4 regions of the Bacteroides cellulosilyticus genome follow, and region 1 is predicted to be linked to each of the others. Evidence: riboswitches for the same ligand, from Rfam matches in the RefSeq annotation. Region 1 holds a riboswitch; each other region holds the start of a gene.
The links. Region 1 has a riboswitch for cobalamin ahead of K6V21_RS16220 (cysteine-rich CWC family protein). Riboswitches for the same ligand answer to the same signal wherever they lie in the genome.
Positions count from the first base shown of each region.

Region 2: it holds a riboswitch for cobalamin, as region 1 does, so the genes downstream of both, K6V21_RS20295 (TonB-dependent receptor) here and K6V21_RS16220 (cysteine-rich CWC family protein) in region 1, are expected to answer to the same signal.
Region 3: it holds a riboswitch for cobalamin, as region 1 does, so the genes downstream of both, K6V21_RS23715 (GNAT family N-acetyltransferase) here and K6V21_RS16220 (cysteine-rich CWC family protein) in region 1, are expected to answer to the same signal.
Region 4: it holds a riboswitch for cobalamin, as region 1 does, so the genes downstream of both, K6V21_RS26145 (TonB-dependent receptor plug domain-containing protein) here and K6V21_RS16220 (cysteine-rich CWC family protein) in region 1, are expected to answer to the same signal.

Region 1 covers NZ_CP081903.1:4,382,380-4,385,551, reverse strand. The annotation lists gene K6V21_RS16230 (biotin/lipoyl-containing protein) at 1-73, opposite strand, end outside; gene accC (acetyl-CoA carboxylase biotin carboxylase subunit) at 92-1,603, opposite strand; gene K6V21_RS16220 (cysteine-rich CWC family protein) at 1,596-1,826, opposite strand; cobalamin riboswitch at 1,892-2,096, opposite strand; cobalamin riboswitch at 2,189-2,408, shown strand; gene nrdD (anaerobic ribonucleoside-triphosphate reductase) at 2,542-3,172, shown strand, end outside.
Region 2 covers NZ_CP081903.1:5,343,535-5,346,706, forward strand. The annotation lists gene K6V21_RS20285 (DUF4251 domain-containing protein) at 1-421, shown strand, start outside; gene K6V21_RS20290 (hypothetical protein) at 602-835, opposite strand; cobalamin riboswitch at 1,006-1,214, shown strand; gene K6V21_RS20295 (TonB-dependent receptor) at 1,339-3,172, shown strand, end outside.
Region 3 covers NZ_CP081903.1:6,153,019-6,156,190, reverse strand. The annotation lists gene K6V21_RS23725 (tryptophanase) at 1-866, shown strand, start outside; gene K6V21_RS23720 ((4Fe-4S)-binding protein) at 936-1,166, opposite strand; gene K6V21_RS23715 (GNAT family N-acetyltransferase) at 1,176-1,478, opposite strand; cobalamin riboswitch at 1,707-1,911, opposite strand; gene K6V21_RS23710 (sensor histidine kinase) at 2,003-3,172, opposite strand, start outside.
Region 4 covers NZ_CP081903.1:6,810,001-6,813,172, reverse strand. The annotation lists gene K6V21_RS26145 (TonB-dependent receptor plug domain-containing protein) at 1-1,525, opposite strand, end outside; cobalamin riboswitch at 1,575-1,778, opposite strand; gene K6V21_RS26140 (serpin family protein) at 1,880-3,121, shown strand.

The DNA of each region.
Region 1 (3,172 bases):
TCAACCGGACTTTATTATCTTCTTTACTGACCAACGTCACATCGGCAACGCGGTTTCCAATATGTATTTCCATTAACTACTTCCTCCCTCTTTAAATACGTAAAACTCCTTTTTGCAAACCGAACTCACGCCAGCGACTGATAGGACGACCATCAGACGATTGCGTGGAAGAATTCTCTTCCAGGTTCATCAGGTAATCTATATAAGCGGCAATCATGGCAATATTCTCAATTTCTTCATTATTACTGTTAGGACGCTGCAACATACGCGAGTTTTTCTCGATAAACAGCGTGTTGTATTCTCCCTTTACGAAATCGGGGTTGTGCATGATGCGCTTCAGATAAGTAAGATTGGTCTTCAATCCGGTAATTTTATACTCATACAGCACACGGCGCATACGCTCAATGGCATACTGCCGATTGGTGGCCCATACGATCAGTTTTCCGATCATGGGATCATAATAGATAGGAATCTCATACCCTTCGTAAACATAGCTATCGATTCGGACACCGATACCGTTCGGTTCAGCCAATAACTTAATGATTCCCGGAGACGGCATGAAATTATTCTCTGTATCTTCCGCACAGATACGACATTCGATAGCATGTCCCCGCTGAAACAAATCTTCCTGTTTAAGATGCAACGGATAACCGGCTGCAATCATGATCTGTTCTTTCACTAAGTCCACACCCACCACTTCTTCGGTAATGGGATGTTCCACTTGCAAACGGGTGTTCATTTCCAGGAAATAGAAATAACGGTGCTTATCAACCAGAAATTCGATAGTACCTGCACCCGAATAGTTCACTGCTTTGGCGGCAGCCACAGCCTTCTCTCCCATCTCTCTGCGTAATTCCGGAGTGAGGAAGGGAGATGGACTTTCCTCCACAATTTTTTGATTTCTACGCTGAACAGAACATTCGCGATCGAATAAATGAATCACATTGCCATGATTATCACCCAATACCTGAAATTCAATATGATGGGGTTCCTCCACAAATTTCTCCAGATATACCGTATCGTCACCAAAAGCAGACATAGACTCCGAGCGGGCGGTATTGTAAGCCTCAACCACTTCATCCTCACTATGTATCAGTCGCATACCTTTTCCACCACCACCCATAGAGGCTTTCAGCATCACGGGATAGCCGATCTTATTACATATCATCACAGCCTCCCCGGCACTCTGCAAGGGTTGTTCCGTACCGGGAACTACCGGTACTCCGGCTGCAATCATGTGTTTACGGGCTGAGATTTTATCACCCATCGCTTCCATTGTTTCGGCAGAAGACCCGATAAAAATAATGCCTTCTTCTTTGCAACGACGGGCAAAGTCGGCATTTTCAGATAAGAAACCATATCCGGGATGGATGGCATCCGCTTCATGCTGCCGGGCAGCACGAATTATATTCTCTATATTCAAATAACTGTCTCTGGAAGCTGCCGGACCTATCAAACAGGCTTCATCGGCATACATGACGTGTTTTGCTGCACGATCCGCTTCCGAATAGACAGCTACTGTACGTATTCCCATCTCTTTGCAGGAACGCATTACACGTACAGCAATCTCGCCTCTATTGGCAATCAATACTTTTTTAATCATTGTTCTTCTGTTTATCGCAAAGGGGTGCATCACATACATCCATAACAATACCCTCTTTGACTGCCGTCAGACAGTCATGACATAAACAGCCCGGATAATTCTTTTGCAAATAAGCACGTTGCTGCTCATTCAGTCGTACCGTAGCGCAATGGCATGACAAAATCCGATCGTGCATACACTCAAAGGTTGCACCACAACGCGGACATACCTTTTTCATAGGCATCCCTCTCGCATTAATTAAATTAAAACAATTATTCGTTCGTACTGTTCCCCTAATCCCACGAGTAGCAACAGACTTTAACGAATGGCAGGTCTTCTGACTGACTCCCTTTCTGATTCCTTCCCGGCCTCCAATTCACAGCCAGTGGCTAAAGTATTTATCAAGAAAGTTATGGAGCTTCACAGCAGCGGGACTGTCCGGGATTTACACCCGATTCCCTTTTAATCCAAATGACAGAAATGTTCATCCGAAACCAATTCGGGGCAAAGATAGTGGAAATTATCATTGGAGATGCTTTTTAAAACAAAAAATATAAGCAGGGAATATTTTTTTCTATCATCCGTTGGATTATTGATTTTATTTCTAACTTTGTCAGCGATAACGGTTTCCAAATCACCGCAAGCGTGAAACGGAATTAAAAGGGAATCCTGTGAAAATCAGGGACTATCCCCGTAGCTGTAAGTTTCATCTCCCTACCATGTGGAGAAAAGATTGTGGCATTCTTTAGCCACTGGTCCTGCAAAGACCGGGAAGGCGCCACAACGGAAACAAGTCAGAAGACCTGCCGATATCTGTAATCATTCAGGCTTTCGGGTGAAAAGCGATAGAGTGCATCCTCCAAGATTCATTTTATTACTTACTCTCCTTATTTTGTCGTTTGATTTAGTATAGCTAACTAAACAAAGAATATTTATTTGTTAAATCTTAAATTACAGGTATGATCAATTCGGAGACTTTCATCGTCAAAAGAGATGGGAAAAAAGAAGCGTTTTCACTTGATAAGATCAAGAACGCAATTAGTAAAGCATTTTTATCTGTCGGCAGTTTTGCCACACAAGATGTGATCACCAACATACTCAGCCGCGTGAACATCAGTGATGGAACCAGTGTAGAAGATATACAGAACCAAGTAGAAGTGGCACTGATGGCTGAACACTATTACAGTGTAGCAAAAGCGTTCATGCTATACAGACAGAAACATCTGGAAGACCGGGAAGTACGTGACAAGCTCCGTTTCCTAATGGATTACTGCGATGCCTCCAACCCTGCCACCGGTAGCAAGTATGACGCTAACGCCAATGTGGAAAATAAAAATATAGCCACACTGATAGGCGAACTCCCCAAATCGAACTTCATCCGTCTGAACCGCCGTTTGCTGACTGACCGCCTGAAGGACATGTACGGCAAGGAACTTTCAGACCGCTACATCGAATTGCTGAACCAACACTTCATATACAAGAATGATGAAACCAATCTTGCCAATTATTGCGCAAGCATCACCATGTATCCGTGGCTGATCAGCGGAACCGCATCCGTAGGCGGTAACTCCACGGCACCCACCAATCTGA
Region 2 (3,172 bases), 960 kb from region 1:
CGATGCTGTACAAGCTATCAACAACAGAAAATTCGTACTGGAAGCTGACCGTATTACGTTTAAAAGAGGACGAAGTGCTTTCGTTACATCAAATACCAACTTTGTTCTTTTAAACGGTGAAAAAGCATCCGTTCAGGTTGCTTTCAACGGCCCCTATGCAGGTCCTAACGGCATTGGCGGTATAACCGTAGACGGAAGAGTGGGTGAAGTTAAAACAGCCACAGATAAAAAGGGAAATGTAACTTGCAGTTTCAGTGTGATGGGTGTCGGAATTTCCGCACAAGTTTCCATCAGATTAACCCACGATACCAACAATGCATCCGTTACAATCAACCCGAATTTCAACTCAAACAGATTGTCACTGGATGGCAAAGTAATACCATTATCCGAATCGAGCGTATATAAAGGACGGTCGTTCTAATTACTGCTTCCCTAAATTGTACAATATATAGAGATATATCCGTGAATAAATATCATGTTCTTTTTCACGGATATATCCTTTATTTATAAATTGTGGCATCTTCACACAGAGATGTACCATTGCGACAATCATAAAACTCAAAAGTTTCTCTCATGTCCAAAAGTACTGCATCTGTCCATTCTACTCTCCGCTCCATTGACTTAACTTATTTCTCATTTCTTCAGTAGTTATCACTTCTCCCCGTTTCATCTGCTCCAATGCATTATCAACCTTTTCCTTTAACTCTGGAGAGAAGTAAAGAATATCATCCGGACAACGTCTATCCAATAAAGTCTCAATTTCTTCTAATAGGCGCTCATCGTTTACCGCCAATAGGCGTTGAAACAATAGTTGTTTACGTTCCGCTGTTTTCATGAAGCATTGTTTTTATTATACTACAAAGATAGTCTTTTTAATTTATTACGGATATAAACGACAAGACAGAATTCATATACTAAGCACTTTTATCTCCCCTACTCCCCCCTCTTTCTATGCCACAGGGAACATTTTCAAGGATGCTTTTTGTTCAGACAGACTTTTTTCATATCTTTGCAGCGGTTTTTGGTTCCATACCTCCCTGTCGCTATGGGGAGGATGGTGAAAAGGGAATCAGGTGTAAATCCTGAACAGACCCGCTGCTGTAAAATCCGTTTCAAATCTTGAATATACCCAATTAGCCACTGTCCGTAAACCGGATGGGAAGGCATTCAAAGATGGATAAGTCAGAAGACCTGCCAAAAATGATATAGTTTTAATGCTTTCGGGAAATAAAGCAGAAAAAACATTTAGTCTGGCAGTTCTTTATCCTCCATAAAGAATTCTCTCTCTTCATGTATATCCTCCCGAAAGTAAGTCATAAATACTTTAAAAAGACTGAAATGAAAGTTTTTTCATGTGTATTATTTATGCTGACTTGTCTTTCGCAGATAAGCATAATGGCACAAAACAAAATTACTCTATCGGGAAAGGTGACAGACCAGCATGGCGCTCCTTTATCTTTGGTGACGATTGCCGTAGAAAACACCTCATCCGGAACCTATACGGATGACAACGGCCGGTATTCCCTACAAGTCATACCCGGAAAACATACTCTTGTCGTATCTTTAGTAGGTTATCAAACTGTAAAGACACCCCTTAATATCCAGCAAAACAAAACACTCAATTTTACATTGGAAGAAAGCTCTGTTGTCCTGAATTCCGTTGAAGTATACGGAAAGACCCAGACACAGAAAGTGAAAGAAGGGGCTTTCTCTGTCAATGCTCTTGACATAAAACCCATCGTCAATTCACTAAACAACCTCAATGACCTGGTGAACCGGACAACGGGTATCAAGGTCAGAGAAGAAGGAGGTGTCGGTTCGGATTTCGATTTATCCATTAACGGTTTGTCAGGAAATTCCGTCCGCTACTTCCTGGATGGAATGCCACTGGACACCAAAGGAAGTGGCGTTTCGCTCGCTAACCTGCCGGTAAATATCATAGACCGGATTGAGATATATAAAGGTGTAGTTCCTGCAAGCCTGGGAACGGATGCATTGGGTGGTGCTATCAATATTATCACAAAAGAGGAAAAGAAGAACTATCTGGATGTCTCTTACAGCATCGGTTCATTTCATACACACAAGGCAGATCTGAACGCACAAATAGTGGAGCCCAAAACAGGACTGATTATCAAGCCTACCGTCGGAGTGAACTATTCGAAGAATGACTATAGGATGAAGGACGTGCAAATGCGGGATGAAAGTGGCGACAATTTCATTTATGGTAATCCTAAACGTTTCCACGATGACTACTTCTCTTTACTGGCACAAGTAGAAGCCGGGGTTGTCAACAAATCCTGGACAGACGCATTTTTTATTTCCGCTTCTTATTCCAAGACAGACAAGGAGTTGCAAACCGGCTCCGTTCAAGGCAAAGTCTATGGTATGGCAGAAAAGAACTCGGATGCCTGGAATATCTCGGCACGTTACCGGAAACGTGACTTCGTTTTAAAGAATATGCAGTTGAACGCCTCCCTTTCTCACACCTGGGACCATTCAATAACCGTGGATACTGCCTACCGGCAATATTACTGGGATGGCGGCTATATAGTGAGCCCGCGCAATGAAATTACGGGCAAAGGACCGTCCATGCGCCACTATAAACGTCCGTTGACCATTGCCCGCGCTAATCTGGACTATCAGTTGAACGAACACCACAACTTTAATCTGAACTACCATCTGAGCCGCACCGGCAACGACCGCTATGATGATTTGGATGACACTTTCGAGGCTTCCAAAGACATTGTGACCAAGCATATCCTGGGTTTTTCATACAACCAGTCACTTCTGAATGGAAAGATGGAAAATGTGTTTTTTATAAAAGATTACATCAACCACCCGAATATCCGACAAACTGACCAGGGCAGCGTGACGGGCTCTAATGAGGTGCGGGGAAGCACCACCAAGAACTATTTGGGTTATGGTGCCGGGCTTCGGTACACTATCGCAGAATTTCTCGCCGTAAAAGTATCCTACGAACATAGCGTGAGACTTCCCATTGCACGCGAACTGTTGGGCAACGGGGTCACCATCAATGCCAACGTGGCACTGGAACCGGAGAAAAGCAACAACTTCAATGCAGCACTGTTCGGCACGTGGCATCCTGCCGCCGGACATACACTTTACTATGAAGCAAACGGATTCTTCCGCAAGGTGGACAATTACATTCAGG
Region 3 (3,172 bases), 1.8 Mb from region 1:
AGCATGCTGACCGTATACCGTTTATCATCGTTACCATTACGAACAACACGGCCGGCGGACAGCCCGTATCCATGCAGAACCTTCGTGAAGTCCGTGCTCTTGCGGATAAGTATAATAAACCTGTATTGTTTGACTCCGCACGTTTTGCGGAAAACGCTTACTTCATCAAAATGCGTGAAGATGGCTATAGCGGTAAAACGATAAAGGAAATTACGAAAGAGATGTTCGACCTGGCAGATGGTATGACTATGAGTGCCAAGAAGGATGGTATCGTCAATATGGGAGGCTTCATTGCTACACGAAAAAAAGATTGGTACGAAGGTGCCAAAGGCTTTTGCGTGCAATATGAAGGGTATCTTACTTACGGTGGTATGAATGGTCGTGACATGAATGCACTTGCCACAGGACTGGATGAGAATACGGAATTTGATAATCTGGAAACCCGCATCCGTCAGGTAGAATATCTGGCAAAGAAGTTGGATGAATACGGTATTCCTTATCAGCGTCCAGCAGGCGGACATGCCATTTTTGTGGATGCAACGAAGGTACTGACGCATGTACCGAAGAAGGAATTCCCGGCACAGACTCTAACGGTTGAGCTATATCTTGAAGCCGGTATCAGAGGATGTGAAATCGGTTATATTCTGGCAGACCGTGATCCGGTTACCCGTGAGAACCGTTTTACCGGACTGGATTTATTGCGCCTGGCTATTCCCCGCCGCGTATATACGGATAATCACATGAATGTAATAGCAGTAGCGTTGAAGAATGTTTTCGACCGTCGTGAAAGTATTACTAATGGAGTCCGTATTACTTGGGAGGCTCCCCTGATGCGTCATTTCACTGTTCAATTGGAACGTACATAACTACTTTCTTTTTCATAATACAAATGAGGTTACCCGAATTCATATGTTGAAGGGGTAACCTCATTTCTTTTATTTATCTTCTTTCTCGTTATTCATTCTGTAACTTAATGCTCCTGACGGGCATTTCTTGATTTGAGCGATCAATTCTTCCGTCGTTGCATTTTCAGCCGTTATCCACGGTTTTTCTTTCGGATGATACACATTCGGAAGGGTCTTGGTACAAATGCCTGCATGTTGGCACAGGCCGGGTTGCCAGATGATGGTCACTTCCCCGTTCGTATATTCTTTCTTTATATTCATAACTATTTATTATTGAATGTGAATACCTTTCATTACAATTCTTTTCCATTCGGGATGTTTGTGAATGTATCCCGCTACAAACGGGCAGAGAGGTACTAATCTAAGTCCTTGTTTTTCTATATCTTTTAATGCTTTTTCTACTAACTGGCTGCCGATGCCTTTACCACCCAGTTGAGTGGGTACTTCGGTGTGTGTCAGGTAAATCTCCCCATTCGTTGATTTTATATACTCAATCTTTGGAGTATATTTATCGACATGGAACTCATATTGGTGACGTTCTTCATTGTCGATCAGTTCATAATCTGCTTCCATAACTCTTCGTATTAATTGTTTACTGTATGTATAACACGCGGATGATGAAATTTGTTTTGGGAAAGTTACAGAATAAAATGTCCGGGCGAAATCCCTTCGACCGGACACCATTCAAATAAACTTGGCAGAGTTTATTGTTCCTTACTTTCTTTGAAGCAGAGTGGATGAATGAAATGATGGGACGATTTGCCCGTTTCATTTAGACTCAACGCTTTTTCCTCGAAAGCAGTGATAAAAACAGTGCATGGCAGGTCTTCTGACTTGTTTCTGTTGCCAGGCGCCTTCCCGGAAGCGGACTTCCAGTGGCTATTGGTAGTTTGCCTGCAACCTATCATGAAACTTACAGCAGCGGGACTGTTCAGGATTTGCACCTGATTCCCTTTTAATTACCGTCTCCGAACAAAGACAGTAAACCAATGCATCGCAAAGATAAGGAAAAAAGTGATTAGTGGTTAGTGATAAGTGATTATTTTTTTATGCAATCACAAACCGCTAATCACTAATCACTTACCACTAACCGCTTCTTACTTTTCCTTTGCCAGCGTGAATACGAATTCCAATCCGCCACCCTGGTTGTTCTTGGCCGAAATGGTACCTCCATGGATGATTACCGAGTTCTTTACGATAGCCAATCCCAATCCCGTACCGCCCAGTTTGCGTGAGCGTCCTTTATCTACCCGGTAGAAGCGTTCGAATAAGCGGTTCAGATGTTCGGGAGAGACACCTACGCCGGTATCGGCAAAACTGAAATAGTAGAAATTCTCGTCCTCGCGGAAACAGCTGATGTTGATGCGTATATCCGTGCCTGCATAAGCAATGGCATTGTCCATCAGGTTGCGGAAAATGGAGTATAGCAGGGAGTAGTTTCCCCGTAGTTGTATCTTCGGTTTTAGGGAGTTGACTACGGTGATATGCTTTTCTTCCAGTTCCAGGGATACCTCGTTTACGATATTGCCTACCAACAGGCTGATGTCTACTTTCTCCATGTCGATCATGTTGGCGGCTTCGTCCATACGCGTTAATACGGAGATGTCGCGTAGCAGTCGGCTTAGCCGATTGCTTTGAGCATAGCATCGCTCCAGGAATGTCTGCATCTTCTCCCGGGAGATGTTTTCATTGTTGACGATGGTTTCCAAATAGCCCTGTATACTGCTGACCGGGGTCTTCAGTTCATGTGCAATGTTCTGTGTCAACTGGCGTTTCAGGCGTATCTGCTCTTCTTCCTGGGTGACGTCGTTGATGGATATCTCGAAGCTTAAGTCCTGGAATATAATACATTCTACAATAAACATACGTCCATTCTTATTGATGCTGATAGACATACGCTTTTCTTCCTTGCCCGGACGCTTGGGAGTCTTGTTGATGAAATCCGTGATTTTCTGGAACTCACTGATGGAGAATATTTCCTCTGTTGTTTGCAGGTTGGAGTCCGAAATCAGGTTGCTATACTGTGTAAACAGGTTGTTGACCAGGATTTCTTTCTTGTCCTTATTGAATACGCCCAATCCTTCATGCGAGGTTTGTAAGTGGGTGATCAATTTCTCCCGCTCAATGTATAGTGCCTCTTTGGTTTCCCGCAGTCGCTTGTATATTTGGATGATATGTTGTGAAATCTCTCCCAGTTCGTTGTGTGGGAAGGCGGATTGCATATCTGTTTCCACAGGCTCATTCTTATCGGCACGTTTGGCAAACTC
Region 4 (3,172 bases), 2.4 Mb from region 1:
CCACGATTTTATCTTTCACCCGATTATAATAAGCATCTACTGAAAGGCTTAGATAGTCGATAAATTCCAATGAAGTAGAATTCCACGTTGTACCTACATTGAATTGCCGGGTAACTTCAGGCTTTAAATTATGGTTGCCAATTATCAGATAATACAAATCATTGAATGTCGGCGTACGGAAGATATCTTTGTATGAAGCCCTGAAACGTAGACCAAAATCAAAAGGTTTCCACGACAGGCTGACAGCGGGTGAAAGGCGTTTACGGTCTGCAGCAGCTTTTCCTGTCCGTACATTCTCTGTAATATAAGTATTCAGCAGAGAAGCGGTAGCAGAAAATTGGTTGCTTTTATAGTGTGTGGCTATTGCTGTTAAATAGGTGAAACGTTCCGGATATTGATTGTTCTGTAAAGTTGTTGACAAATAGTTATAGGCGAAATCCTGTGCTAATGAGAAAGATAACCCTTTTACCGGTTCGCTCCATAGGGTAGCGGATAAGTAAGTCTCAGTCTGGCGGAAACGATTGTCTGTAATGCCGGAAGATTCATTATTATAGTCCCGGTTCCAGCTGAAGTTAAATTTTCCACTTGCTTGTAGCTTCCATTTCTCTGAGAATCGGTTCTCATACTTCAATTGGCCGAAATAATTACGGTCATATAGTCTTTCGGCAGCATACGGATTGTCATAAATCACTCCGCCGGGTAACCCTCTTTCCGAATCAAAGAGATAAACTTTGGCTTTCAAATCCTGTTTCTCATTCAGAGTTACAAACAAATTTAATTCCGCCCGATAAGTCTCTATATCACTATTGTTTCGTTTGGAGTCAATCAGTTTATTCCCATTCCACATTTTGAAAGGATAATTGCCGTCCGCCCGTAAATAATCAGCATAGGCAGAAAGACTGAAACGGTTACTTAATTTCTGAGCATAAAATAGAGAAGGATTAGCAAGCCCGTAAGAACCGGTTTTCATATTTGCAAGCAACCGGAAAGGTCGGTTACTGAAATCCGGACGTGCGGTTTCGATACTTAAAGCACCGGCAGAGGCAAACATCTTCGCTGTCTGGTAAATATTATCACTCTGACCAATGCTGAGTTCCAGTTCGGAAACATTGTCTAACGAAAAACGGGAGATATCTACCTGCCCTGACTGACAATCACTGACAGTCACTCCATCATAGCTGACTGCTGTATGTTGCGCTCCCAAACTGCGTACAGAAACAGTCTTTAATCCACCAATTCCACCATAATCCTTAACGCTGACTCCCGAGAAATGACGAACTGCATCGGCCACATCCGATACTCCCAAACGTTCCATATCAGTTTTCTTCATCTGTTGGAGCGGGGCGGTTGCTGAGAGAGCCCGTGGCACACGCCGACCTTTTATCCCCACTTCCGGAATGGCATGTACTTTTCCCGTAATGGAGTCTCCCGTCTGTTGTGCTTGCAGGCTGGCACAAAAACAGCACACAAGGCAACACAAACAAAACCGTAGCCAGATGTACCGACATAGATTATCTTTTATCATATACAGAAAGCTATAAAATAGATACACCTCATGCCCTTTCCTCGAAGGCATAAAAAATGATCGGTTTTGCAGGTCTTCTGACTTACTCCGGATTTGCCGCCTTCCCACCATACGAATATTGGCAGTGGCACAGGTGATTGGCAAATCCTGCAATAGGAGATCACAGCAGCGGGACTGTTTGGGAGTCACACCCAATTCCCTTTTCATGGAGTATACCGAAAAGCATACTCCAACAAAACCGGGAGCAAAGATAGGAAAGATTTATGTTTAATTTGTAATGTGGTGCAGTATTTTATAAATTTATGCATTTATTCTAACAGAGTAACTTAATAGAAAACTAATACTATAATGCTTATGCTAAAGAAAACTATTGCTGCGCTAAGCCTACTCAGTATCCTTGCAGCTTGTCAAAATGATGAGACCCCCTCTCAACCGGAACCAAAACCACGTCAAGACATCAATCTCACCCGTGCGGAACAAGATTTAATGGACAAAGGTACAGACTTTGCTTTCCGTTTCTTCGATCAGGTGTGCAGTACCGAAAAGGAAAAACCGAATGTTTTTGTGTCTCCATTGAGTGCATCACTTTGCTTATCAATGATTACTAACGGAGCTTCGGGCAATACGCTTACTGAAATGCAGAACGTATTGGGATTTCCTGCCGCTTCTTTCTCTCTTGATGATCTGAATAACTATAATCAAAAGCTAACTTCAGCTTTATTGGATTTAGATAATACCACTCAATTAGGAATCGCCAATTCTATTTGGGTAAAACAAGGTTTTAAAGTTTACGATTCTTTTGTGGAGGTGAATAAGAAGATGTATGATGCCCAGGTACAGGAACTTGATTTTACATCTCCCACAGCGAAGGATGTGATTAACCGGTGGTGCGCTGAGCAGACGAATAATTGTATAAAAGAGGTTATACAGAGAATACCGGAAGATGCACGTATGTATTTGATTAATGCACTCTACTTCAAAGGCATTTGGAAGAGTCAATTCCAAAAATCGGATACTCGCCAGGAAAATTTTACTAATTCTGATGGTACTGAGCAGAAAGTGAACATGATGAATCAGACAGAAACGTTTAATTATGCTCAGAACTCAGCATTCTCCATCGCAGAATTGCCGTATGGCAATGAAGCTTTCAGTATGGTGCTCTTATTGCCTGCCGTGGATAAGACTTTAGATGAGAGTTTGTCCGAGTTGACTTATGAAAACTGGAAGGAATGGAATGCAGCTTTGTCGAGCAGGCAATTGCAGGTTAAACTTCCCCGTTTCAAAGTGGAGTATGACAAGATGCTCATAGAGGATATGGTTGCTATGGGGATGAAGGATGCCTTTGATGGTTATAAGGCTGATTTCTCTAAAATGTCGGCTGCCGAGTTATATATTGGGCTTTTGCAGCAATTTACTTATGTAAATGTAGATGAGGAAGGTACTGAAGCAGCGGCTGTTACAGTTGGTGGAATGTTGGAAACTTCTGCCGGGCCATCTACTCCTATATCTTTCTATGTAGACCGTCCTTTTGCTTTCGTAATTAAGGAAAAGAGTACGGGAGCAATTCTTTTTATGGGGAAAATTACGAAACTATAATAAATGATAAAAGAGGGCCTGAACATTCAAGCCCTCTTTCGTTATAATATA